Regions from separate parts of the Colwellia sp. RE-S-Sl-9 genome, predicted to be linked through region 2. Evidence: predicted binding sites of a transcription regulator. Region 2 holds the regulator's gene; each other region holds the start of a gene.

Region 1 (8,322 bases), 1.6 Mb from region 2:
GAAGCACCAATAGCGGCTCCTAGTTTATCAGCAATACCTTCAAGCAATGCAAAGTTTTCACCATTTTGCATACCGCGACCTCCAGAAATAACGATGTTAGCCGCACCTAAATCTGGACGTTCTGATTTAGATATTTCGTCACTAACGTGTGATGAAATAGCTGCATCTTGAACTGAATCAATAGCAACTACTTCAGCATTACCGTCGGTAGCAACAGGATCGAAACCTGTAGATCTAACAGTGATTATTTTTTTACTGTCTAAGCTTTGCACTGTAGCAATAGCGTTACCAGCATAGATAGGTCGTACAAAAGTATCAGCACTCTCAACAGCAATAATATCTGAAATTTGAGCGACATCTAATAAAGCAGCAACGCGAGGCATAAAGTTTTTACCCGTTGTTAATGCTGTTGCTAAAATGTAGTCATAATCAGTAGCAAGTTCGGTTACAAGTAAACTAATGTTTTCTGCTAGTTGGTGTTCATAAGCGGCATTATCAGCAACTAAAACTTTACTTACGCCATTTACTTTTGCTGCTTCAGTTGCAACATCAGCACAATTTGAGCCAGCAACAAGTATATGAATATCGCCACCAATGGCTTGAGCGGCCGCTACAGTTTTTAAAGTGTCTGCTTTTAAGCTTTTGTTATCATGCTCTGCAAATACTAGAATACTCATGAGATCACCTTCGCTTCATTTTTTAATTTTTCAATTAATTCATCAATACTACTAACAACAATACCTGCTTGACGCTCTGCTGGTGGAGTTACCTTAATAACATTACTGCGAGGTGTTAAGTTAATACCAAAATCAGCTGCAGCTTTAACATCTAAAGGCTTACGCTTAGCTTTCATTATGTCTGGCAATTTAGCATAGCGTGGTTCATTTAAACGAAGGTCAGTTGTTACAATTGCAGGTAAATTTAACGCAACGGTTTGTAAACCGCTGTCTACTTCACGAGTAACATTAACTTTATCACCTTCAACAACAACGTTTGAAGCAAATGTACCTTGTGCCATACCTGTTAGGGCTGCAAGCATTTGGCCTGTTTGGTTATTGTCGCTATCAATAGACTGTTTACCTAAAATAACTAATTGAGGTTGTTCTTCTTCAACGATTTTTTGAAGTAACTTAGCAACATTGATTGATTCTAATTTTTCTTCAGTATCAATATGTATTGCACGATCAGCACCCAGCGCTAATGCGGTTCTGAGTTGTTCTTGGCAAGATTTATTGCCAATAGAAACCACTACAATTTCAGTTGCTGTTCCAGCCTCTTTAAGACGAACAGCTTCTTCTACTGCAATCTCACAAAAAGGGTTAAGTGACATTTTTACGTTAGCAAGATCAACATCTGAATGGTCTGCTTTAACGCGAACTTTTACGTTGTAATCAATTACACGTTTTATAGGTACTAATATTTTCATCGTAGCCTCTGATGGTGCATGTTGTTTGTAATTATTAAGTATTTAAATTTTTCTATGTTTAATCTTAGTCGCTAATACAAAGATTGTTTGAAAAATTAGCTGTGTAGAGTAAGCGAAGCTTAGCTATATTGTGTAAATCACGCAATGTAAACTAAGCGATAAAAAACTTTCTCAGTAAATATTTCATTACAAGATAGTATTTACATACCATTTATCTATAATTGTTGATATTATCAAACAGGTGTTTGAAAATCAAACGAGTGTTTGAAATAATTTGATTGTCTATTTTTTCAGGGGGATATTATGGAACGTGAATCTATGGAGTTTGATGTTGTAATTGTTGGAGCAGGGCCATCAGGTTTAGCTACAGCATGTCAACTTATGCAACTTGCACAAAAAAATGAACAAGAATTAATGGTGTGCGTCGTAGAGAAAGGCTCTGAGGTTGGCGCTCATATTCTGTCTGGTGCTGTATTCGAACCTACAGCGATGAATGAATTATTTCCCGATTGGAAAGAAAAAGGCGCACCATTAAACACAGCTGTAACAGGTGATGATATTTACTATTTCACTGGTGAAGAAAAAGCTATTAAATTACCTAACATTGCTGTGCCTAAAACAATGCATAACGAAGGTAACTTTATTGTAAGTATGGGCAATATATGTCGTTGGTTAGCAGAACAAGCAGAGCAATTAGGTGTTGAAATTTTTCCTGGATTTCCAGCTCAAGAAGTTATTTATAATGATGATAATAGCGTAGCAGGGATTATTACGGGGGATATGGGGTTAGATGCAGAAGGTAACCCTAAAGATTCATTTGAGCCGGGTATGGAATTACGCGCGAAATATACCGTTTTTGCTGAAGGTTGTCGCGGACATTTAGGTAAAGAATTGATTGCTAAGTTTGGTTTAGATGCTGATTCTTCACCTCAGCATTATGGTATTGGTTTTAAAGAAATTTGGGATATAGCACCAGAAAAACACCAAGAAGGTTTAGTGATACATAGTGCTGGTTGGCCTTTAGAGTCAGATACTAACGGCGGTGGCTACTTATATCATGCAGAAAATAATCAAGTGTTTGTTGGTTTGATTATTGATTTAAGTTACAGCAATCCACATTTAAGTCCATTTGATGAATTTCAGCGTTATAAGCATCATCCCCAAATTAGTCAATATTTAGCAGGTGGTAAACGCGTATCTTACGGTGCTCGTGCTATGGCAAAAGGTGGTTTGAATTCTTTACCTAAAATGACAATGCCGGGTGGCTTACTTGTTGGTTGCGATGCTGGAACAATTAATTACGCTAAAATCAAAGGTAATCATACCGCTATGAAATCAGGTATGCTTGCCGCCGAAGCTATTTTTGAGGCCATTTCAGCAGGCGATGAAGGCGGAAAAGACCTTACCTCGTTTACTGATAAAATTAAAGCTTCGTGGTTATACGACGAACTTTATAAAACGCGTAATTTTGGCCCTGTTATGCATAAGTTTGGTACCTTTGTAGGTGGTGCGTATAACACAATTGATCAAAACTTTTTTGGCGGTAAATTACCTTTTAACTTTAAAGACGATTCTTTAGATCATGCGCAACTTAAACTTGCGGCGGATGCACCGGTAATTAATTACCCTAAGCCTGATAACGTACTTAGTTTTGATAAACTATCTTCGGTATTTATATCAAATACCAATCATGCTGAAGAGCAACCATGCCATTTAAAACTTGCCGATGCCAGTATTCCTATTAGTGTAAACTTAGCTAAATATGCAGAGCCCGCACAGCGTTATTGTCCTGCTGGCGTTTACGAAATTGAATCGACAAGTGAAGGTGATAAGTTTGTTATTAATTCACAAAACTGTATTCACTGTAAAACCTGTGATATTAAAGATCCAAGTCAAAACATTACTTGGGTAACACCAGAAGGTACGGGTGGACCAAATTATCCGAATATGTAATTTCATCATGTCTAACAATTTTTATTAATAACAGCCTGCTTAATTAATTTTAAGTGGGCTTTTTTATATGTGTCGCTTGAAGAGTCTCTATATTTATTACGTCAATTAACACCAAATTAATTGTTTGTTTTTCATTAGGTAGTTATATAATCCCCTTAAAGACTTATAAAGATGATGACTTTGCATTAATTGGTGTGAGAAGAAATCATAAAAAGAAATAAGAGAGTAGAGTATGTCCTCAGATAGATACGGCACTAGTGCTAATTATAAAAGCCAAGAAAAAGGCTACAGAGATAGAGCATTAAAATTATATCCTTGGGTTTGTGGACGTTGTGCTCGAGAATTTGAATATTCTAATATTAGAGAATTAACGGTTCATCATATCGATCACGACCACACCAACAATCCTAATGATGGTTCTAATTGGGAGCTCTTATGTATCTATTGCCATGATAATGAACATGCTAAATACACAGATCATGCGAATTATAGTACTGAAGTTAAACCGGGCGATAGCCAGCAAGAACAAGCCACTTATAATCCATTTGCTGATTTAAAATCTATGTTAAAAAAATAGAATTTAAAAATATATAATACCAAACGCGTTAATGAATTGAGCTATTTTAGACGAGTATAAATGATCAATTGGTTATTGCGATTGGTATATATAGGAAGTTTAGACGGATTGAGAAGCCTACTTTCAACTTAGCAGCTAGGCTTCAATTGTTTTTATTCGCTGTAAATAGGGAGGTTACTCTTCAGTATCAGTTAAATGCTTTTGATAACCCTCTGCACCAAAAAAGCGGATCGACTTTTTAAGTTTGATTTTTTTTGCGATAAGTTGGTTATTGCAATATATCTTGACTACATGCTTGTCGCCATTGTTATCTACGTCATATTGATGATCTGTATTTAATCTAAGATTATCAAATTCAGTTTTCATTATTAGCTTCAAAGTAACTCCTTGTGCTTTATAATAAGCAGATAAGCTATATCAACCTCACTAATAAATCGATATTAGCTTAATTGATCAATTTGTTTGATTTGGTCTAACATGCTTTCCATATTATTGTAGTCTAACTGTATAGAATACGCTTTATTACCTACTTGATACGCTAAGCTTGGGAAACTATTCATACCTAACTTTCGTGTGTAGTTTAGCTCTTGTTGGAATAATTCATCGATTTTTTCTGACTGAATGTCTTGAGTAAATTGTTCTACGTTTAATCCTATTTCTTTGGCTAATTCAATTAAAGTACTTTCATCTGATGGGTTTTTAGCTTCAGTGTAATAAGCCTGTTGAATGCGGTGTGTTATTAATTCATCGTATTCAGAGCTTTGCTGGCGAGCAGCAATAACAGCACGGTTTGAAGGGTAAGTTGAACGTCTTGGCTGACAATTAGTCCAAAAATCATAATTAAATTCAGTACCAGGAATTGTCTGTTCTATTTTACGCCATGTGTTTTGTAGCATAGTTTGCATTTGTTTTGGCATAGGATCATGAGAGTCTGAAGCCAAGCCGCCAACAAATCGCTTAATGATAATTGCAGGCGGTAAACTGTTAAAAAGTTTCTTTCTAACGGGTTCAAATCCCCAGCACCAGCTACACATAGGATCATGAACATAAATAAGTATTTTATCCAAAATAAGTCCTTATGATTTAATCGCTCGGTAGCCGATATGAAAATTAATTGTTACAGATTAAACTTTGCTAATTAATAGATTAAGTTCTTTTTTAGCTAAGTAGTTTTCCATTTTTGAGCGTAATAGTTTATAAAGCAGAATTGAGCCATCAATCTCTTCTTTACGATTGGTTAAACTTTCAATATTTAAGCCTAAAGGTAAGTCGTAAGGTAATATAGCATCTAAAATTTGCTGTAAACTGTTTGAACAAATACGGATAGATTCATATAACGAGTTGTTAGCATTTAGTATACGCAAACTTGTTGCCTCAGGAACACTTACACCTAACCAATCAATAAATTCTAACGTTTTTTGACTACCACAAGGTGAAAAAGTCAATATTAAACGCTGTGGTTTTAAGCCTTGCTCTTTACATTCAATGGCATAGCGAGTCAGCATATCAATTGTTGCTTGTGGGTTATAAATCGCTTGTGAGATAAAAAAGTTACAACCTTGTTGGTGTTTCTCAATTAATCTTTGGTGTTCATTACCTTTACTTACGTGGCGTTCAGCTATGGTTACACCACCAATAAAAAAATTATTTTCATTGCAAACTAGTGTGTTGTAAGCATTTTTTAAAGAAAGAGATATCGTGTTGTTTTTAGATGGACTGCCCACTAACACGATATCTTTAACGCCATATTTTTCCCAAGCTTCACTTGCCCACAAATTAAAGTCGTCAGCGTTTGATTGAACAACACTTTTATAAGTAATCACTGGGCGATTAGACTTTTTGTTTAACAGTGATGAATATAATCGAGGATCATGGGTCGATTTAAAAGGAAACGGTCGTGGTTTATTCGTGCGTGAGTTTTCATCTTGAATGTCGTATACAATTAAACCATCAAAATCTATATCGCTTACACGCTCTAATAATTTATTTGCTATGCTTTCAACTTCTTCAAGTGGTGTGTCACTTTTAGGAGGAGTTGTACCAATAAAATAAACACCTCGGTGAATATCGTTGTATCGTGCTTTTAATTCAGATTCTGTTTTCACAAGTTAAATTCTTTTATAGACGTTTAGACGTCTATATAGTCTTACAGTTTCTAAAATTTGTCAAGGTTCATTCATCGAGTTAATGCATTAATTGGATATTAGCTATGTGTTTTTAAGTGTCAGAGTTATGCGATTTACTTTTGATACTGATATTATTTGTTGTAATGACAACTAGAACCTACAGTAGAGTAAAGAAAGGTAATGGAAAAAAGCAGGGTTGATAAATTTATAAGCTCCGCATTAGCTATTAATAAACGAGACGTTAAGCTGCTTTTAGCGCAGAATAAAGTTGAAGTAGATGGGGTTGTTATTACTGATGCGGCCCTCCAAATAAATAAGTTCTCGTTTATAAAAGTTAGCGATAAGGTCTTACAAGATTATAAACCATCCTACATTATGCTGAATAAGCCTATAGGTGTGGTAAGTGCGACTAAAGATAAGCTTCATAAAACGGTAATCGACTTATTATCTTTTTCATTTAAAGAAGATCTACATATTGTTGGTCGTTTAGATCTCAATACTTCAGGTTTAATGCTCTTAACTAACGACAGTAGTTGGTCTGAACGTTTAACATTACCCAACAGTAAAGTACCTAAAGTGTATCATGTTACCTTAAAAAACAAATTAACAAGCGATTACATTGAGGCTTTTAAACAAGGTATGTATTTTGGCTATGAAGATATAACAACAGAACCCGCTGAACTCACTATTGAATCTGACTATATTGCTCGAGTTATTTTAATGGAAGGAAAGTATCATCAAATTAAGCGCATGTTTGGCCGTTTTCAAAATCAAGTTATGGCGTTACATCGCAGTAAAATAGGGAGTTTGTTATTAGATGAAAATTTACAAGCTGGCGAAAGCCGCGAATTAACGGCTGATGAAGTAAAAAATATTTTTAACCGATAAACTATTGTTATTTAAATCAACATAAACATAGCTTACTCACCATACACAGGGCCTTTCAATTCAAGCTGAGTTAAATATACGCGTAATTCAAATTCTAATTGATGATAATTAGGCAACATGTGCTCGCAGAGCTTATAAAACGGCTTATCATGATTTTTTTCTTTTAAGTGTGCTAATTCATGCACCACTATCATTTGTAAAAAAGGCTCTGGAGCGACTTTAAACATACTACCAACTCTTAACTCATTTTTACTTTTTAGCTTGCTACCTTGTACCCTAGACACATAAGTATGTAATCCTAACGCATTATTAATCACGTGAATTTTATCATCGTACTTTATTTGACTTAAAGGATTCGATTTTTTCAAATATTGATTTTTTATATTCATTACATATTCCCTCAAGGCTTTATCATTATAAATCGTATGAGGGGTAGGGTATTTATTGAGTAAAAACGTTTTTAACGTGTTCTCATTCAACATTATTTGAATTTTATCTTTAATCTCAGGTGAGTATGCAGAAAGGTATTTTAATGGCGTAGTCATAATAAATTATTTAGCTTAAAACTTAGCAGCATTATATGTTTTATATTAACAACTATCTATGTGGCTTACATGTTTTCAGAATCAAAAATAGGTATAATCTCGCCGTTCTAAGTTGGCTAGTAAATTAATAAATAAAATGAGTTGTTTAAAATGAGTAAAAAAGGATACGCATGCATTGGATTATTTAATCCTAAATCACCAGAGAACGTAGGATCAGTGATGCGAGCTTCAGGTTGTTACGGTGTACATTCGGTTTATTACACAGGTAAACGATACGATTTAGCTAAAGCGTTTTACACCGATAAAAATAAAGTTCATTTAGACATTCCATTAATTGGTGTTGAAGACTTAAAAAATACCATTCCATTAGATTGTGTGCCAGTAGCCGTTGAATTGGTTGAAGGGGCTAAATCGCTAGTTAACTATAAACATCCACCTAGAGCTTTTTACATTTTTGGCCCAGAAGATGGCACGTTAAAAAAACACATTACTGATTTTTGTCGAGAAACTATTTATATACCCACTAATGGTTGTATGAACTTAGCGGCAACTGTAAATGTTATTTTGTACGACAGAATGGCAAAAGGTGATGATTTTTCTAATCATTAATGCGATTGGTATAAAAATAAGAGATAAAAAAATCCCCATTAAAAACTTAATGGGGACCAAGAATTACAGCGAACAATGAATTCTTAATAGGGAAACTCTGAATTGATATTTAACCTGAACTTGGCTTAACAAATGCTTCTCTAGCAGCTATTTTTCCTAATTTCTGCGTTAAATTTACTTGCAATAGACCAGCTATTG
Region 2 (8,322 bases):
GAAGGGGCTCAAGGTACTCTCTTAGATATTGATCATGGTACTTACCCTTATGTAACTTCATCAAATACAACGGCGGGTGGTGTTTCTACTGGTTGTGGTTTTGGTCCTCGTAATCTTGATTATATTTTAGGTATTACTAAAGCTTACACAACACGTGTTGGTTCAGGTCCATTCCCTACAGAATTAGACGATGAAATTGGTGAACACTTAGGTACAGTAGGTCATGAGTTTGGTGCCACTACTGGACGTGAGCGTCGTTGTGGTTGGTTTGATGCTGTTGCTATGCACCGTGCAGTGCAAATTAATAGTATTACAGGTTTTTGTTTAACAAAGCTTGATGTTTTAGATGGCTTAAAAGAACTAAAAATTTGTACTGGTTATAAAAAACCAAACGGTGAAATTATTACGGTTTCTCCTACAGCTGCCGAAGGTTATGAAGAAATCACTCCTGTATATGAAACACTTTCTGGTTGGAGTGAAAAAACAGCAGGTGTAACTCAACGTGAAAACCTTCCAGCTAACGCCATTGCTTATATCAAGCGTATTGAAGAAGTAACAGGTGTCCCAGTTGATATTATTTCTACGGGACCTGATCGTAATGAAACTATTATTTTAGTTAATCCGTTTGACGAGTAACTAATAAGTTCCTTTTGATTGAAGCCACTTTTTAAGTGGCTTTTTTATTGCCTGCTAATATTTCCTTTTTAACTAAATCGTTATTCATCAAGCTACACTACGACTATTATTATAAAATTTTTTATTATAATGTTTGTCCACCTGTATCTTTACATACTCGATTACCTAATAATTCTGTTTGTTTGTTAATACTTTAGTTTTTAATAGAGCATCTAAGTATTTTATATAGTCAAAAACTATTTAAAATACAAAGCAAAAGCAAGAGTTTCATGTTATTTTGTTGTGTCATTAAGAATGAGTCATAATTCGTATAATTTGTTCTTTAATGTGAAGTATTACACCTTACCTTTTATGTATTAGGATGCAACCATGACAGATTTCCGCCAGCAAGCTCTCGATTATCATCAATTTCCAACACCAGGGAAAATTAGTGTTGAATTAACTACACCCGCTGAAACAAGTTTAGATTTGTCGTTAGCGTATAGCCCCGGTGTGGCTGAGCCTGTTAGGGAAATTGCGAATAATCCTGATGATGTATATAAGTACACTGGCAAAGGAAATTCAGTTGCTGTTATTACTAACGGTACAGCTATTTTAGGTTTAGGTAATCTAGGTCCTATGGCCTCGAAGCCTGTAATGGAAGGGAAGTCTCTTCTGTTTAAACGTTTTGCTAATATCAATTCTTTCGATATTGAAGTTAAACACAATACAGTTGAAGAGTTCATTAATACTGTCGCTAATATTGCTGATAGTTTCGGCGGAATTAATTTAGAAGATATTAAAGCGCCAGAATGTTTTGTAATTGAAAAAGCATTAATTGAACGTTGCAAAATTCCTGTCTTTCATGATGACCAACACGGCACAGCAATCGTTACAGCCGCAGGTATGATTAATGCGCTAGAAATTCAAGGTAAAGATATAAAGTCTGCAAATATAGTTTGTATGGGGGCGGGGGCTGCTGCTATTGCCTGTATGGAATTATTGATTAAGTGTGGAGCTCAACGTGAAAAAATTTACATGCTCGACACTAAAGGTATTGTGCATACTCGCCGTGACGATTTAAATGAATATAAAAAACTTTTCGCTAATAATACCGATAAAAGAACATTAGAGGATGCCATAGAAGGGGCTGATGTTTTTGTTGGGGTTTCTGGACCCAATTTATTATCGGCTGAGCATGTAAAATTGATGGGGCCAAACCCCGTTATTTTTGCGTGTTCAAACCCAGATCCTGAGATAAAACCTGAGCTAGCACATGCCACAAGAGATGACCTTATTATTGCTACGGGTCGTTCGGACTATCCAAATCAAGTTAATAACGTTTTGTGTTTCCCTTTTATCTTTCGTGGAGCTTTAGATGTTCGTGCAAGAACGATTAATGATGAAATGAAAATAGCAGCGGTTCATGCAATCAGAATCATTAGCAAAAGAAGAAGTTTCACAAGAAGTTTTGGTTGCTAGTGGCGTGAAGAATTTAGTATTTGGTAAAGAATATATTATACCTAAACCTATGGACCCGCGTTTATGTGCAAATGTAGCGCGAGCTGTGGCACAAGCAGCGATAGATTCAGGTGTAGCCGCTTTAGAATTACCTGATAATTACATGCTCTAATTATCAGTTATATCGTTATTTGTGTTGTGAATTTGAGATCTTAACCAGAGTTCAGATTATCTTACATAATGATTATATTAAAGAAGGGCTAAAGCCCTTTTTAGTTTCCACTGAACCTGCATCTTGAATAGTAACGGGTATATAATTAAGATCTTGTTTTTATTTAAAGTGAAAATTGATGGAAGACGACCTACCAATAAGTATTACGGCTAGCGAAAAGTTATTAGCTCATTATGTCAAATTAAAGGGCATTATTAATAAACAAGAAGCGCATGTTAATTTTCAAACATTAGCGGCAGGTTGGTATGAGGATGAAAATAACGTTTTAACTATTCAGTTTTATATAGAAAAAAATGATGAATATTTACAACAAGTATCTATTGAAAGGATAGGTGATAAAATTGAAGTTGCAGATGATGTTATGATTTATGTTAACAACAAAGATATAAGCTGTTTTGTTGCGATCACTGAATCAGAAATAGAGTTATTAGATAAAGAGCCTAAAATATTATCAGGCTACATTACAATGAAAGTAAAAAAAGTGATTAATGAGATTGCTGAAAAACAAGGGTTGTTAACCTTGCCTTCATAAATTTATGAATTAATCGTCTTCAGTTTCATAAGCACTAAAGTCTGTAATACCTTTAGCCTCTAATATTTTACGAACGCTAGCAGGTAGTTTTTCAGTATTGTCTTTAGCTAAATCGTTATCATCAGGTAAAGGTTGGCCGGTAAAAGCATGTAAAAAGGCTTCGCATAATAATTCGCTATTAGTAGCATGGCGAAGATTATTAACCTGTCGACGAGTTCTCTCATCAGTTAAGACCTTAAGAACACGTAAAGGAATAGAAACGGTGATCTTTTTTACTTGTTCACTTTTTTTCCCGTGTTCGGCGTATGGATTAATATACTCGTCATTCCACTCTGCCATAAATTACTTACCCTTTAATATGGAATATCTGATTGAACAATATCAACAGACACTAATTCACTAATTTTACTGTTTGTGGGCGCTGAGTCAATAACGAATGTGTAGAAGTTTAGATGTCTAAAATTTCTTGACCAAGTTTAGTAAACCGTTTAGAGTTTTAGACATCTAAACATCTATTTAAAATTATACCTAGCTGGAGTCTCAAATGACTAAGAAAAGTATGGCAACAATAGCGGCAAGAGCTGGTATTCGTAGTGACAAGCAACACGTCGGTGTAGTGCCTGCAATACATTTAGCAAGTACCTATGCTCTAAAAGGCTTCAATGAAAAGCGTGATTATGATTATTCACGTACCGGAAACCCAACACGCTCTACTTTTGCAGAAGCGGTTGTTGAGTTAGAAGAAGGTACAAAAGGCGTTGTAACAAGCACAGGTATGGCAGCTGTACACCTTATTTGTCAATTATTATGCACAGATGATGTACTTGTTGTACCACATGATTGTTATGGTGGTAGTTACCGATTATTCACGCATCTAGCAAAAAAAGGCAATTTTAAGTTAATTATTGTTGATCAAAACGATGAAAATGCTTTAGCTGAAGCCCTTAAACAAAAACCTAAATTAGTACTGATTGAATCACCGAGTAATCCATTATTACGTATTGTGGATATCGAGAAAGTCACCAAAGCAGCACACGCTGTAGGTGCACTTGTTGCCGTCGATAATACTTTTATGTCTCCTCTTTTACAAAAACCTTTGCTTTTAGGTGCTGATATTGTGTTTCATTCAACCACTAAATACATTAATGGTCATAGTGATGTGGTGGGTGGCGTGTTAATAACAAAAGATGAAGCTTTAGGCGATGAATTAGCTTGGTGGGCAAATTGTATAGGTATAACGGGATCTCCTTTCGATAGTTACTTAGCATTAAGAGGCTTAAAAACATTACCTGTAAGAATGAAGCAGCATCAAATTAATGCAGCTAAAGTGGCTGTGTTTTTAAATGAACACGATGCTGTTGATGCGGTTTATTATCCAGGTTTACCTGATCATCCTGGTCATGATATTGCTAAAAAACAGCAAGCTAGTTTTGGCGCAATGATGAGCTTTGAAGTTAAAGGCGGTGTTGAGTCTGTAAAAAAACTCTTTAAAAATCTTAATATGTTTACGCTAGCTCAATCTTTAGGTGGTGTGGAAAGTTTAATTAGTCACCCATCGACTATGACACATGCAGGAATGGAAATATCAGCTCAATTAGAAGCGGGTATTACTCAGTCGTTAGTGCGGGTTTCTGTTGGGATAGAAGACGTAGACGACTTAATCGCTGATTTATCGCAAGGCCTTTTAGCTTCACAAAAATAAGAATAAACACAATTGATGTTGGTAAATATGAACTCAGTAAATGATATTGAACAATTAGTTAGTGAAAAAAATCAATTAGCTAAACACGCTGTACATGTGCACAAATTTGGTGGCAGTAGTTTGGCTAATGTTGAGTGTATAGAACGTGTCGTTAACATTATTAAAAATCATTGTAAGCTAAATGATTTTGTTGTGGTTTCAGCTAATGGAAAAACAACTGATGCGCTAGTGGCTATATATCAGCAAGCCGTTGAATCGTCAGCAGCGTTAAATGATTCTATTGTTGCGTTGCAAAAGGCTCAATTGTCTTTAATTAAGAGTTTAGTATCAAGCCATGTAAGTCATTTGGAGCAATTACTGGCTCAAGATATTGAGGCGTTAAAAGGCTGGGTTGTTCATACTGACCTTAATCACGTAGAAAAAAATGAAGCGAATATACTTGCGCTTGGTGAAGTGTGGTCAGCACGTTTATTATCTGCGGTACTAAATGAGCGCGTATGTGCAAGTTATTATATTGATTCGCGCGATTTTCTTGTGGTAAATAATGATCAAAATTGTGTAGTAGACGATACCTTAAGTCATCAGCAATTTAATACCTTATTACAAACTAAACAATTAGCTGTAATAACTGGTTATATCGCTAAAAATGCAGCTGGAGAAAACTGTACATTAGGTCGAAATGGCAGTGATTACTCGGCTACTATTGTTGCTTCGTTAGTGGGGGCATTAAACGTGACTCTTTGGACAGATGTTGATGGCATTTATAGTGCTGATCCTCGTATTGTTCCGCTAGCAAGAAAATTACACCGCTTACCTAATGGTGTTGCCAAAGAACTAGGACGACTAGGTAATCCAGTATTACATGCTAAAACGTTACAACCCCTTGAAAATCATAGTACGCATTTACATATAGCGAGTAGTTATGATCCTCATACAAGTGGTACTGAAATAGGACGATTTGGTCAAATTGCTAAATCTGAACTTTCAGTCACTTATCTTAATGATTTAATTTTAGCTCAATCTACTAGCTTAACTGGATCGTATGGTGAGTTAGCCATCAAACAGTTTTCTGCAATTTGTTCAGATATCAGTACTGGTTTTGTTGTTATTACACAAGACAAACAAAAGGCATTAAGTCAGTGGTTAGCAAGTCATGATACGGAAGTGTCATTTACTCCTGTTTCAATTTTAGCCGTGGTAGGGCATGAAGTATCTAAACATGGTGATGTAAAAGCGAGATTTAAACGGGCATTGAAAAAATACCAGCCTATACATATTGTTAGTTCTACTAATGAGCATAGCTTAATTTCTATTTTACCTCAGGTATGTAGTGGAGAAATGGTGAATAACATTCATCACGACATAACAAAAGATGCTCGTCATATTGGTGTCGTTATTGCTGGGTTGGGTAACATTGGAGCACGTTTTTTAGAGATGTTACCTGCGCAAGTTGATCGTATTCCTGCACTTGAAAATGTTCATGTAGTCGGTTTGATCACGTCTAAAAAAGCATTAATTAAAAGTGACGGGATCGATGTGACTCAAGCCTTATCTCTGTATGAAAGTGAGGCTAAACCTTATGATCAGGATAATTTACTTTCGTGGCTAGCTAATCATCCCTATGATGAACTGATTGTTGTAGATATAACACCAAGTGAAACTTTTAGCTTGTTATATCAAGATTTTTTTGAACAAGGTATTCATGTTATTGGTGCTAATAAATGGGCCGCGTCGTCTTCGACATCTCAGTATAATAAATTAGTGAGTACGGCTAAAAAACATCATAGCTTATGGTTAGGAAATACGACCGTTGGTGCAGGGTTACCTGTTAACTTTGCTATTGCAAATTTATTAGAGTGTGGTGATTCTATTCAAGAAATCTCGGGTATCTTTTCAGGTACTCTTTCTTGGTTATTTGAAACTTATGATGGCTCCGTGCCTTTTTCTGAATTACTAAAATCAGCATTAGCACAAGGGATAACCGAACCCGATCCTCGTGAAGACTTATCAGGTAGAGATGTACAACGTAAGTTATTAATTCTAGCCCGTTTAGCTGGTTTTGAACTTTCGCTTGATGACATAGATTGCCAAAATTTAGTCCCCGAACATTTACAGCACTTAACCACCGAAGAATTTCTTAGTAAAGCCGAGCAGCTTGATACTTATTTTGCAGATAAACTGAAAGACGCCAATAGTAAAAATGCTTGTATACGTTATGTAGCATCGTTTGTTTGTGAAAATGATAATCAAGCCAATATTAAAGCCAAAGTCAGTTTAGAAGTGCTCCCTAAAACAGATGCTTTTGCTAATCTTACCCCTTGCGATAATATTTTTAAGATTGTTAGCCAATGCTATAAAGATAATCCTTTAATTATTCGGGGCGCAGGGGCTGGGAGAGATGTTACAGCAGCAGGATTACACTCAGATTTAGCGATTATTTGTAAACAGCTTATGCATAAACAACAGCAAGTTAAATTAAAAGGGATTGCTTTGTAAAGTGAATAATAAGTTAATTTACTTGTCTCTTTTCAAATATTTACTAGTCTTAATGTATTGTAAATATTTGAAGTTATTTTGTAAGCCATGTCTTTAAAGCATACTCAAGATACAAACTTTACCAAAAGTGTTAAAGAACTCTCTCGACAAATTTTTGGTAAAAGTTATAAAAAAGAATCTATGCTTGACCGAGCTATTGATTTCTTTGCTCAGCTGAGTCCTTCTCAGGGGCAAGAGGAACCTAAAATAAAGTCAGGTACTAAAGCGTGTAAAGAGCTTGAACTTAGAGAGTTAGAACGAGAACAAAGGCATGAACACTTAGACACTCTTTGCCGAGATATTATTGCATTATGTGAAGGAGAAAGTTTCGTAGAAGATAACCGTAAATCTTCTCAATTACTTGCTACCATTCAGCTTCTTAGTCCGAGTGAAGGGAGTAAGGTTGCACTATCTAACGAGTTAAATAAGCCTTTATATAAAGCAGTGTTATGCCTAAGATTACTCGATCGACTATGTATTGATAATGCGATTACCGAACCTTATATTAAAGAGCGCTTAGCTAATTTATCCCCTCTTCAATATCAGCGCTTTTCATTGATTGATGCCGTTGCTTATAAAAGGTTTGTTGATGAAGTTAAAATACCGTTAGTTAAAGCTGCATTGTTACAAGATATTGGTAATAATCATCCTGAAGCGCAACTTATACTAAAAGGGACAAACGGTACTAAAAACCCATTTAGAATGCTAGATTTGGAAGATAGAAGAAAATTACTTCAAATCAATTACCGAGAAACAGTTAAATATCTTGTTGAAGGTATTGGTGTAGCAAAGTATGTAGGGAATTTAAAAGAAGTTCGTGATGCTTTTAACGAAACGGAAAAGCGTAAATTACTTTTTATTAAAGGATTATTGAAAGCAAGCATTAATCCTAAAAAAGGCATAGGCAATTTACTTAAAGTTCCTCAAATTTACACATCAATCATCCTCTCTACAAAACCTAAATATGATTATAAGCTCTTGCCTAAAGTCTATCAGGTGCTCTATAAAAATGCGGAAAAGGGAATTTGTTATCACTTAGTTGTTGATGCGTTACGTACTATAACAGGGATTTTTCCTTTAGGTTATGGAGTCACTTACATTGTTGAGAACTTTCAAGGGGAAATAAAATACTCCTATGAATATGCCATTGTGAAAATGTTATATCCAGAAGATCCAGAGTTACCCATTTGTAGAACAGCCACTCGAAATTTGGCCTTTATTAACTTTGGGCAAGACATTATTGTG
Region 3 (8,322 bases), 1.5 Mb from region 2:
TTTATCAAAATGGTTTTCAATCGCGTTTTTTGATGAATGAGTTACCAACACAATTTCTTTGATACCTGCGGCAATACATTCATTCACAATGTATTGAATGAGAGGCTTATCAACTATAGGCAGCATTTCTTTTGGTATTGCTTTAGTGGCAGGTAACATACGAGTTCCTAGACCGGCAACTGGAATTACTGCTTTTTTAATTTTGTTAGTCATCAATTTTCCTTATTGTCTTCGCTTTTTTTAAACTGTTTATTAATCATAACGTTATGTTTTATAAATTACTTACGTACCAAGTCATAGCTTTTTCAATACCTGACTGAATACGATATTCAGGATCGTATCCTAATAAGCTATTGGCTTTACCTATATCAGCTTGAGAATGCCGAACGTCTCCAGCTCTAAACTCTCGGTAAACCGGCGATTTTTCATAGCTAATATCATTTGTTTTTAAGGCATTTTTTAAACTATCAAATAAAATATTTAGTGTTGTTCTATCGCCAACAGCTACGTTGTATACATTGTTTTTAGCTTCATCATTTGAGGTAGCGGCTAAAATATTCGCTTGTACTGCGTTTTCAATAAAACAAAAATCTCGACTAGTTTCGCCATCACCATTAATAAATACATCCTCATTATTAAACATGGCCGATGTCCACTTAGGAATAACGGCAGCGTAAGCACCATCAGGATCTTGTCTTTTACCAAATACATTAAAGTAACGTAAACCTATAGTATTTAAACCATAGGTTTTAAAAAACACATCAGCATAAAGTTCATTAACGTATTTAGTTACGGCATAAGGTGATAATGGATTACCAATATTTTCTTCAATTTTAGGCAGTGCCGGATGATCTCCATAAGTAGAACTAGATGCAGCATAAACAAATGTTTCAACTTTAGCTTCTTTTGCTGCAACCAGCATGTTTAAGAAGCCAGTCACATTTGCTGAGTTTGTCATAATAGGATCAACAATCGAACGGGGTACAGAACCTAAAGCAGCCTGATGTAGAATATAATTAACATCGGTTACAGCTTTATGACAGTCTTCTAAGTTTCGAATGTCACCTTCAATAAAAGAAAATTTAGCCCACTGCTCTGTTGATACTTGAGCTTGAACTTCATCTAAGTTCTTTTGGTGGCCTGTAGCAAAGTTATCTAAGCCGACAACTTCTTGATTTAATAAAAGTAATGTTTCAATTAAGTTAGAACCAATAAAACCTGCACAGCCAGTCACAAGCCATTTTTTAGAATTATTTTTTAAGTTGTCTTGAATTTCTTGATATCGATTCATTGAATGTTCCATTTATGGATGAGAGATAATTTTATTATAATAGAGATATGAACCACCTAAATACAAAAACAGTATAACATTAATAAGTGAAGGATTTTAAGCCTCAAAAGCTATAGCTGAATAAATTTCAGGTCTTATAAAAATAATCAGTATCTAAAAAAGAAAAAACCAAACGTTTACATGAGTAAAGGTTTGGTTTATGTTTTTGATGTTTAGATTTGTTAAATACCGTTTATAAGCGGATATCCGAAAAATCCATGTCTAACATATATTTTAAATCATAAATAATATGCTCGGTTTTCATCAGTGCTTTAATATCACTATTGCTCATTGCTTTAAACTGATTATGTGCCACGGCAAAAATAACAGCATCGTAATTACCTGCCTTTGGCTCAGAGATAAGATCAACATTATATTCATGTTTTGCATCTTCAGGATTTACCCAAGGATCGTAAACATCTACATTCATTTGGTATTCAGCAAGCTCAGATAAAATATCCACAACTTTAGTATTTCGAACATCAGGACAATTTTCTTTAAATGTTAGCCCCATTACTAATACATTTGCACCATTCACTTGTAACTTACGCTTGATCATTGTTTTAGTTAATTGAGAAACAACGTATTCAGCCATACCATCATTAATTCGACGACCAGCAAGAATAACTTCTGGATTATAACCAATAGATTGAGCTTTATGCGTTAAGTAATATGGATCAACACCAATACAATGTCCGCCAACTAACCCAGGACGAAATGGTAAAAAGTTCCATTTAGTGCCTGCCGCTTTTAATACTTCTTCGGTATCAATACCTAATTTATTAAAAATTACAGCGAGTTCGTTAATAAGAGCGATATTCAAATCACGCTGAGTGTTTTCAATTACTTTTGCCGCTTCTGCCACTTTAATAGATGAAGCTTTATAAGTACCCGCAGTAATAATTGAACCATAAAGCTGATCAATAAACTCTGCTATTTCAGGCGTTGAACCTGATGTTACTTTTAGAATATTAGTAACACGATGCTCTTTATCACCCGGATTAATTCGCTCGGGGCTATAACCAGCAAAAAAATCTTTGTTAAAAATGAAGTCTGAATGCTTTTCTATCTCAGGGATACAAACTTCTTCCGTTGCACCGGGGTAAACCGTTGACTCATAAACAACGATATCATTTTTAGAAATGACTTTTGCCAGCATTGCGCTTGCTTTCACTAAAGGTGTTAAATCAGGTTGTTTGTGTTTATCGATAGGTGTTGGTACCGTAACAATATAAACGTTACAGCTTTTTAGGTCTTCTACATTACACGAATAGCTAATATGCTTTGATTCTGCTAATTCTTCAGAAGAAACTTCTAGCGTGAAATCATGCCCTGATTGTAATTCTGTAATGCGTTTTTCATGTATATCAAAACCGACCGTTTGATACTTTTTACCAAATTCAACAGCTAAAGGTAAACCTACATAACCTAAACCAATGATACCAATTTTTACATCGTTTAATGATTGCGACATTACTATGCAAACCCGTTCGTTAAAATTTCAAATAATTATTCTTATCTTACTATTAAACAATAAACAAAATAAACCTATAACGTAAATAATACTCGTACGACTAATTTATTGTTATCTCTAATATAAAAAAATTTTACATATCAAATATTTTATACTTTATATTAGTTCTGTATTTATAAACTCAATGCCTGCTAAGTATTATAGAAAATCATGTACTTTTAGAGTTATTGAGCTTTATATATAAACAGTTCAACTGATTTATTTGCTTTGTGTGGTATTTTTTAAATAAAGTCAATTTCACACGGTTTAATGATTAACTTTCTTTAGAAAAAATCAAACGATAATACAACAATAAAAAAGGTAATGTGAATGGAACAATCATCACAAGATACAAAATTTTTCGGCCATCCTACTGGGTTAACAACGCTATTCTTTACAGAAATGTGGGAAAGGATGAGTTATTACGGTATGCGCGCCTTACTTGTTCTCTTTATGACAGCTACCCTGCAAGAGGGCGGATTGGCATTAACCGTAGCAACAGCTGGTGCGATTTATGGTTTGTATACAGGTAGCGTTTATTTTATGGGGCTTCCCGGCGGTTGGATTGCCGACAGGTTACTAGGGGGGCAAAAAACCGTTTGGTATGGCGGTATAATTATCACCATAGGGCATATAGTACTTGCCCTACCTAACGATAAAACGTTTTTTGTTGGTTTAATACTCGTTATTTTAGGTACTGGATTATTAAAACCGAATATTGGCGCTATGGTAGGCCAGCTATATTCATCAAAAGACAGACGCAGAGATGCAGGTTATGCTATTTACTATATGGGCATTAATTTAGGTTCTTTCTTTGGCTATATTATATGTGGCTACTTAGCAACCAATATGGGATGGCACTGGGGCTTTGGTGCTGCTGCTGTTGGTATGGGCTTAGGCTTAATACAATATAAGTTAACATCTCCAAAGCTAAATGGTGCGGGCCTTGTCCCCCCATCTCCTTTATCACCCAAAGGAGCCAAAACGGCCTGGCTAGTTATCGTTGGCTTTTTAATTACGGTAGCCGTTATTACAACACTTGTTTTTCAAGGAAAAATTATAATTAACGCGGTTGTTTTAGCTCAATACACGGCGATTACGTTCTCTGCTATTTTTGTATTATATTACGCTGCTATTTATATGTTTGGAAAACTCTCTAAAAGCGAAACACTCAGGTTAACCGCATTATTATTAGTATGTGTTGCTTCCGCTTGTTTTTGGTCTGGATTTGAGCAAGCTGGCTCATCACTTAACCTATTTGCAAGAGACTACACAGATAGAATGATAGGTAGTTTTGAAATCCCTCCTGCATGGATGGGTTCTGCTAATGCCTTTTTCATTATTATTTTATCTCCCTTTTTTGCTGCTTTGTGGATGAAACTAGGCCAAAAATTAGTAACTCCTGCTTATGGCCTTAAATGTGCTATTGGTTTAATCATTATGGCAAGTGGCTTTCTTATTATGTTTTTTGCCGCGCAATACGCAGCATCAGGATTAAAAGTAGCCCCGTATTGGCTTATAGCAACTTATTTTCTACATACCGTGGGTGAATTAATTCTTAGCCCCACCGCATTAAGTGCGGTTAGTAAATTATCACCTAAGCGTTTTGCAGGGCAAATGATGGGCGTATTTGTATTGACCTACTCTATTGGTAATATTATTTCAGGTTTACTAGCTGGAAGTTTCGATCCAAATAACGTTGAACAAATGCCATCACTGTATATTCAAATTAGTTTATTTAGTATCGGTATAGGTATCGTAATTTTATTGCTTAGCCTTAAAACTCGATTTTGGGAATTACTCGCAGAGCAAGAAGGTAAAGAAGAAAAAAGCTCGCCTCAAGTAGCCTAGCCAATAAATTTCCTCTAACATATGCTCGTATGTTAGAGGACTCCCTCCTCTATAGAAGCAAAGTTAAAGCAACAATACAGGTGATGTTATTTTGAATAGCAGAATAGAGCTAAGAAAAACGATTAGAGAAAAACGATCATCATTAACTCAGCAAGAACAAGCTAATGCTGCAGCACAACTACTTAATCAATTAACGTCTCATACCAGCATACTTTCAGCACAACACATTGCTATTTATTTAGCTAACGATGGTGAGCTGAATACCTCTGCTTTTATTGATTGGTGTTGGAAACACAATAAGCAGGTATATTTACCGGTAATTCACCCTTTCAGTAAAGGCCATTTGTTATTTTTAGAATACACGCCAACGACCCCTATGCTTAAAAACCGCTTTGGAATTTTAGAACCTAAACTCGATGTTCGTCTTATTCAGCTAATACATAACATAGATATTATTTTTACCCCCTTAGTTGCCTTTGATAAATCAGGTGCTCGCTTAGGTATGGGCGGTGGGTTTTATGATAGAACGTTACAAAAATGGTTTGAGCACTATAAAACCAATAAAAACGCACGCCCTTATCCAATAGGTTTAGCACATGATTGCCAGCTTGTTGATTCTGTTCCTGTTGAAGATTGGGACATTCCTATTCCTAACATTATAACCCCCAGCCAAAACTACTCATTTAAATAAATATCCAACGCTAGCCGCTCAACCTATCGCTTTCATTACGATAGTTGGTGTATAATTACGCGCATAAAAAATGTTCATTATCCACGCTATGTTGCTTCAATAAAATTCAGCACTAGAGTGATACTTTGTTTGCTCATATATAAGTTTAAGGCTCATCATGACACAAGACGATATGAAAAAATCTGCGGCAATTAAAGCTCTAGATTTCATTAAAGATGACACGATTGTAGGTGTTGGAACAGGTTCCACAGTTAACCACTTTATTGATGCTTTAGCGACGATAAAAGATCGTATTACTGGCGCTGTTTCAAGTTCTGAAGAGTCAACCAAACGTCTTCAAGCACACGGCATTGAGGTTTTTGATTTAAATAACGTTGACGGTATTGATGTGTATGTAGATGGTGCTGATGAAATTAATTCACACATGCATATGATCAAAGGTGGCGGTGCAGCACTCACACGAGAAAAAATTGTTGCAGCCGTAGCAAAAACCTTTATATGTATTGCAGACAGTTCAAAACAAGTCAGAGTTTTAGGAACATTTCCATTACCTGTTGAAGTTATTCCTATGGCCAGAAGTTATGTTGCTAGAGAAATAGTTAAATTAGGCGGTGATCCTGTATACAGAACAGGTGTAGTAACCGATAACGGAAACGTAATTCTCGATGTATATAACTTAGACATAATTGATCCAATCACATTAGAGAAAGACCTTAATGCCTTGGTAGGCGTTGTAACTAATGGCCTGTTTGCTAATAGAGGTGCCGACACACTTATTATTGGTACACCTGAAGGCGCAAAAATAATAAATTAGTGCTTTAGAGTTTAAGCACTATATGCTAGTTTATACATACATTTGGACATCTAAACGTCCATAACTTTAAATTTTGTTAGCCACTGGCTAAACCCATTCATTAAGAGAATTTAAATATCATGAGTACTAATTCACTCGCTAAAGAAAAAATTAAAATTTTATTGTTAGAAGGTGTTCACGAAAGCGCACTTGAAGAACTAAAGTCACAAGGTTATAACAATATAGAATATTTAAAAACGTCTTTGTCGGAAGAAGATTTAATAAAAAAAATTGCTAATGTTCACTTTATTGGTATTCGTTCACGTACTAACCTTAATGAAAAAGTACTTAGCCACGCTAAGAAACTTGTTGCTGTTGGCTGTTTTTGTATTGGTACTAACCAAGTAGATATCAAAGCAGCCCAATCATTAGGTATCCCAGTATTTAACGCACCTTTCTCAAATACTCGTTCAGTTGCTGAATTAGTATTAGGTGAAACCTTATTATTACTTCGTGGTATTCCTGAAAAAAGTGCTAAAGCACACCGAGGTGAGTGGGATAAATCAGCTGCGGGTTCATTTGAAGCTCGTGGAAAAACACTCGGTATTATTGGTTACGGCCATATCGGTATGCAGTTAGGTGTTCTTGCTGAAACTGTTGGTATGAAAGTTAAATTTTATGATGTAGAAACTAAATTACCATTAGGTAATGCAAGCCAAACACCATCATTACGCGCATTACTGCAAGAATGTGAAGTTATTAGCTTACACGTTCCTGAAAACCCGCAAACTAAAAACATGTTTGGTGCTGAAGAAATTGCTAACATGAAAGATGGCGCTATATTAATTAACGCATCTCGCGGTACAGTCGTTGATATAGATGCACTAGCTGACGCATTAGCAAGTAAAAAGCTATCTGGCGCTGCTATCGATGTATTTCCTGTTGAACCTAAAGGTAATGATGAAGAGTTTGTTTCACCATTACGTGCTTTCGATAATGTTATTTTAACACCACACATTGGTGGTAGTACAAAAGAAGCACAAGAAAATATTGGTTTAGAAGTAGCAAGTAAACTTGCTAAGTATTCTGATAATGGTTCAACTTTATCAGCAGTTAACTTCCCTGAGGTATCATTACCAAGCCATGGTGGTAAAGGTACAAGCAGGCTATTACACATACATCACAACCAACCAGGTATATTAAATAAAATTAACTTAGCATTTGCTAAATTAAATATTAATATTGCCGCTCAATATTTACAAACAGACGATAAAATTGGTTACGTTGTTATAGATATTGAAACAGAAGATAGCGTATTAGCGCTTAAAGAATTAAAGAAAATTGAAGGTACGGTTAAAGCTAGAATTCTTCACTAAAAGCAATTTATTAGATACAAAAAAGGTAGACATAATGTCTACCTTTTTTATTGCTTATTTTTTATGGAATATTGAGGCCTATAAACCATCAATCGTTTAAAAGATAAAATGCATACATGCAAGTGCCATAAACCCTGCAACTACATCATCAATCATAATACCAAAGCCGCCGTGTACGTACTTATCTAAATAAGAAATAGGCCAAGGCTTTACAATATCAAATATACGAAACAGTACAAAACCAACAAGAATACTTTGCCAGCTAATAGGTACTAAAAACATAGTGATTAAATAACCAGCTATCTCATCCCAAACAATAGCCCCATGATCGTGTACACCAACATCTTCAGCCGTTTTACCGCAAATATAAATACCAGCGATGCACACAACGAATACGGCCAAGAAATAAAATAAAGGCGTAAATAAAGTAAATAAAAGAAAAACAGGAATAGCAGCTAATGTACCAAATGTACCAGGAGCTTTAGGGCTTAAACCACTACCAAAACCCAATGCTAGAAAATGAATAGGATTTGATAACGTAAACTTAACCACGGCCTTATTCATATTTACGGTTCAGACTTAGAAAAATGTTCAAAACCATTAACGCTCATTGTCACATTTTCACCATCTAAAACAGTTGTAATTTTTTCAGTTCCGTTTAACTGCCCAATACAAGTAGTTGGAATACCTATGTTTGCCAAAGCTGTTGCCATCCCTACTTTATTGTCTTCAGGTACAGTAAAAAGTAACTCGTAATCATCACCACCC

The links. The regulator MetJ, encoded in region 2, represses methionine synthesis genes. The targets are predictions, from matches to a motif close to TAGACGTCTAGACGTCTA.
Region 1: the regulator MetJ is predicted to act here: its motif matches at 6,078-6,095, upstream of ACM9HF_RS08540 (methylenetetrahydrofolate reductase).
Region 3: the regulator MetJ is predicted to act here: its motif matches at 6,243-6,260, upstream of serA (phosphoglycerate dehydrogenase).

What each region holds. Positions count from the first base shown of each region.
Region 1 is NZ_CP182631.1:2,008,189-2,016,510, reverse strand. Features, by position in the region: gene ACM9HF_RS08570 (electron transfer flavoprotein subunit alpha/FixB family protein) at 1-677, opposite strand, end outside; gene ACM9HF_RS08565 (electron transfer flavoprotein subunit beta/FixA family protein) at 674-1,426, opposite strand; gene ACM9HF_RS08560 (electron transfer flavoprotein-ubiquinone oxidoreductase) at 1,730-3,379, shown strand; gene ACM9HF_RS08555 (YajD family HNH nuclease) at 3,612-3,956, shown strand; gene ACM9HF_RS08550 (hypothetical protein) at 4,131-4,322, opposite strand; gene ACM9HF_RS08545 (DsbA family protein) at 4,397-5,023, opposite strand; gene ACM9HF_RS08540 (methylenetetrahydrofolate reductase) at 5,081-6,061, opposite strand; gene ACM9HF_RS08535 (pseudouridine synthase) at 6,263-6,970, shown strand; gene ACM9HF_RS08530 (YgjP-like metallopeptidase domain-containing protein) at 7,003-7,515, opposite strand; gene ACM9HF_RS08525 (RNA methyltransferase) at 7,666-8,124, shown strand.
Region 2 is NZ_CP182631.1:3,610,789-3,619,110, forward strand. Features, by position in the region: gene ACM9HF_RS15550 (adenylosuccinate synthase) at 1-636, shown strand, start outside; partial or broken gene ACM9HF_RS15555 (malic enzyme-like NAD(P)-binding protein) at 1,006-2,248, shown strand; gene ACM9HF_RS15560 (hypothetical protein) at 2,427-2,840, shown strand; gene metJ (met regulon transcriptional regulator MetJ) at 2,850-3,179, opposite strand; gene metB (cystathionine gamma-synthase) at 3,385-4,542, shown strand; gene metL (bifunctional aspartate kinase/homoserine dehydrogenase II) at 4,570-7,038, shown strand; gene ACM9HF_RS15580 (hypothetical protein) at 7,126-8,322, shown strand, end outside.
Region 3 is NZ_CP182631.1:2,092,495-2,100,816, forward strand. Features, by position in the region: gene galU (UTP--glucose-1-phosphate uridylyltransferase GalU) at 1-213, opposite strand, end outside; gene ACM9HF_RS08960 (NAD-dependent epimerase/dehydratase family protein) at 272-1,291, opposite strand; gene tviB (Vi polysaccharide biosynthesis UDP-N-acetylglucosamine C-6 dehydrogenase TviB) at 1,524-2,804, opposite strand; gene ACM9HF_RS08970 (peptide MFS transporter) at 3,174-4,694, shown strand; gene ACM9HF_RS08975 (5-formyltetrahydrofolate cyclo-ligase) at 4,786-5,385, shown strand; gene rpiA (ribose-5-phosphate isomerase RpiA) at 5,543-6,199, shown strand; gene serA (phosphoglycerate dehydrogenase) at 6,319-7,554, shown strand; gene ACM9HF_RS08990 (phosphatidylglycerophosphatase A family protein) at 7,651-8,118, opposite strand; gene thiL (thiamine-phosphate kinase) at 8,121-8,322, opposite strand, start outside.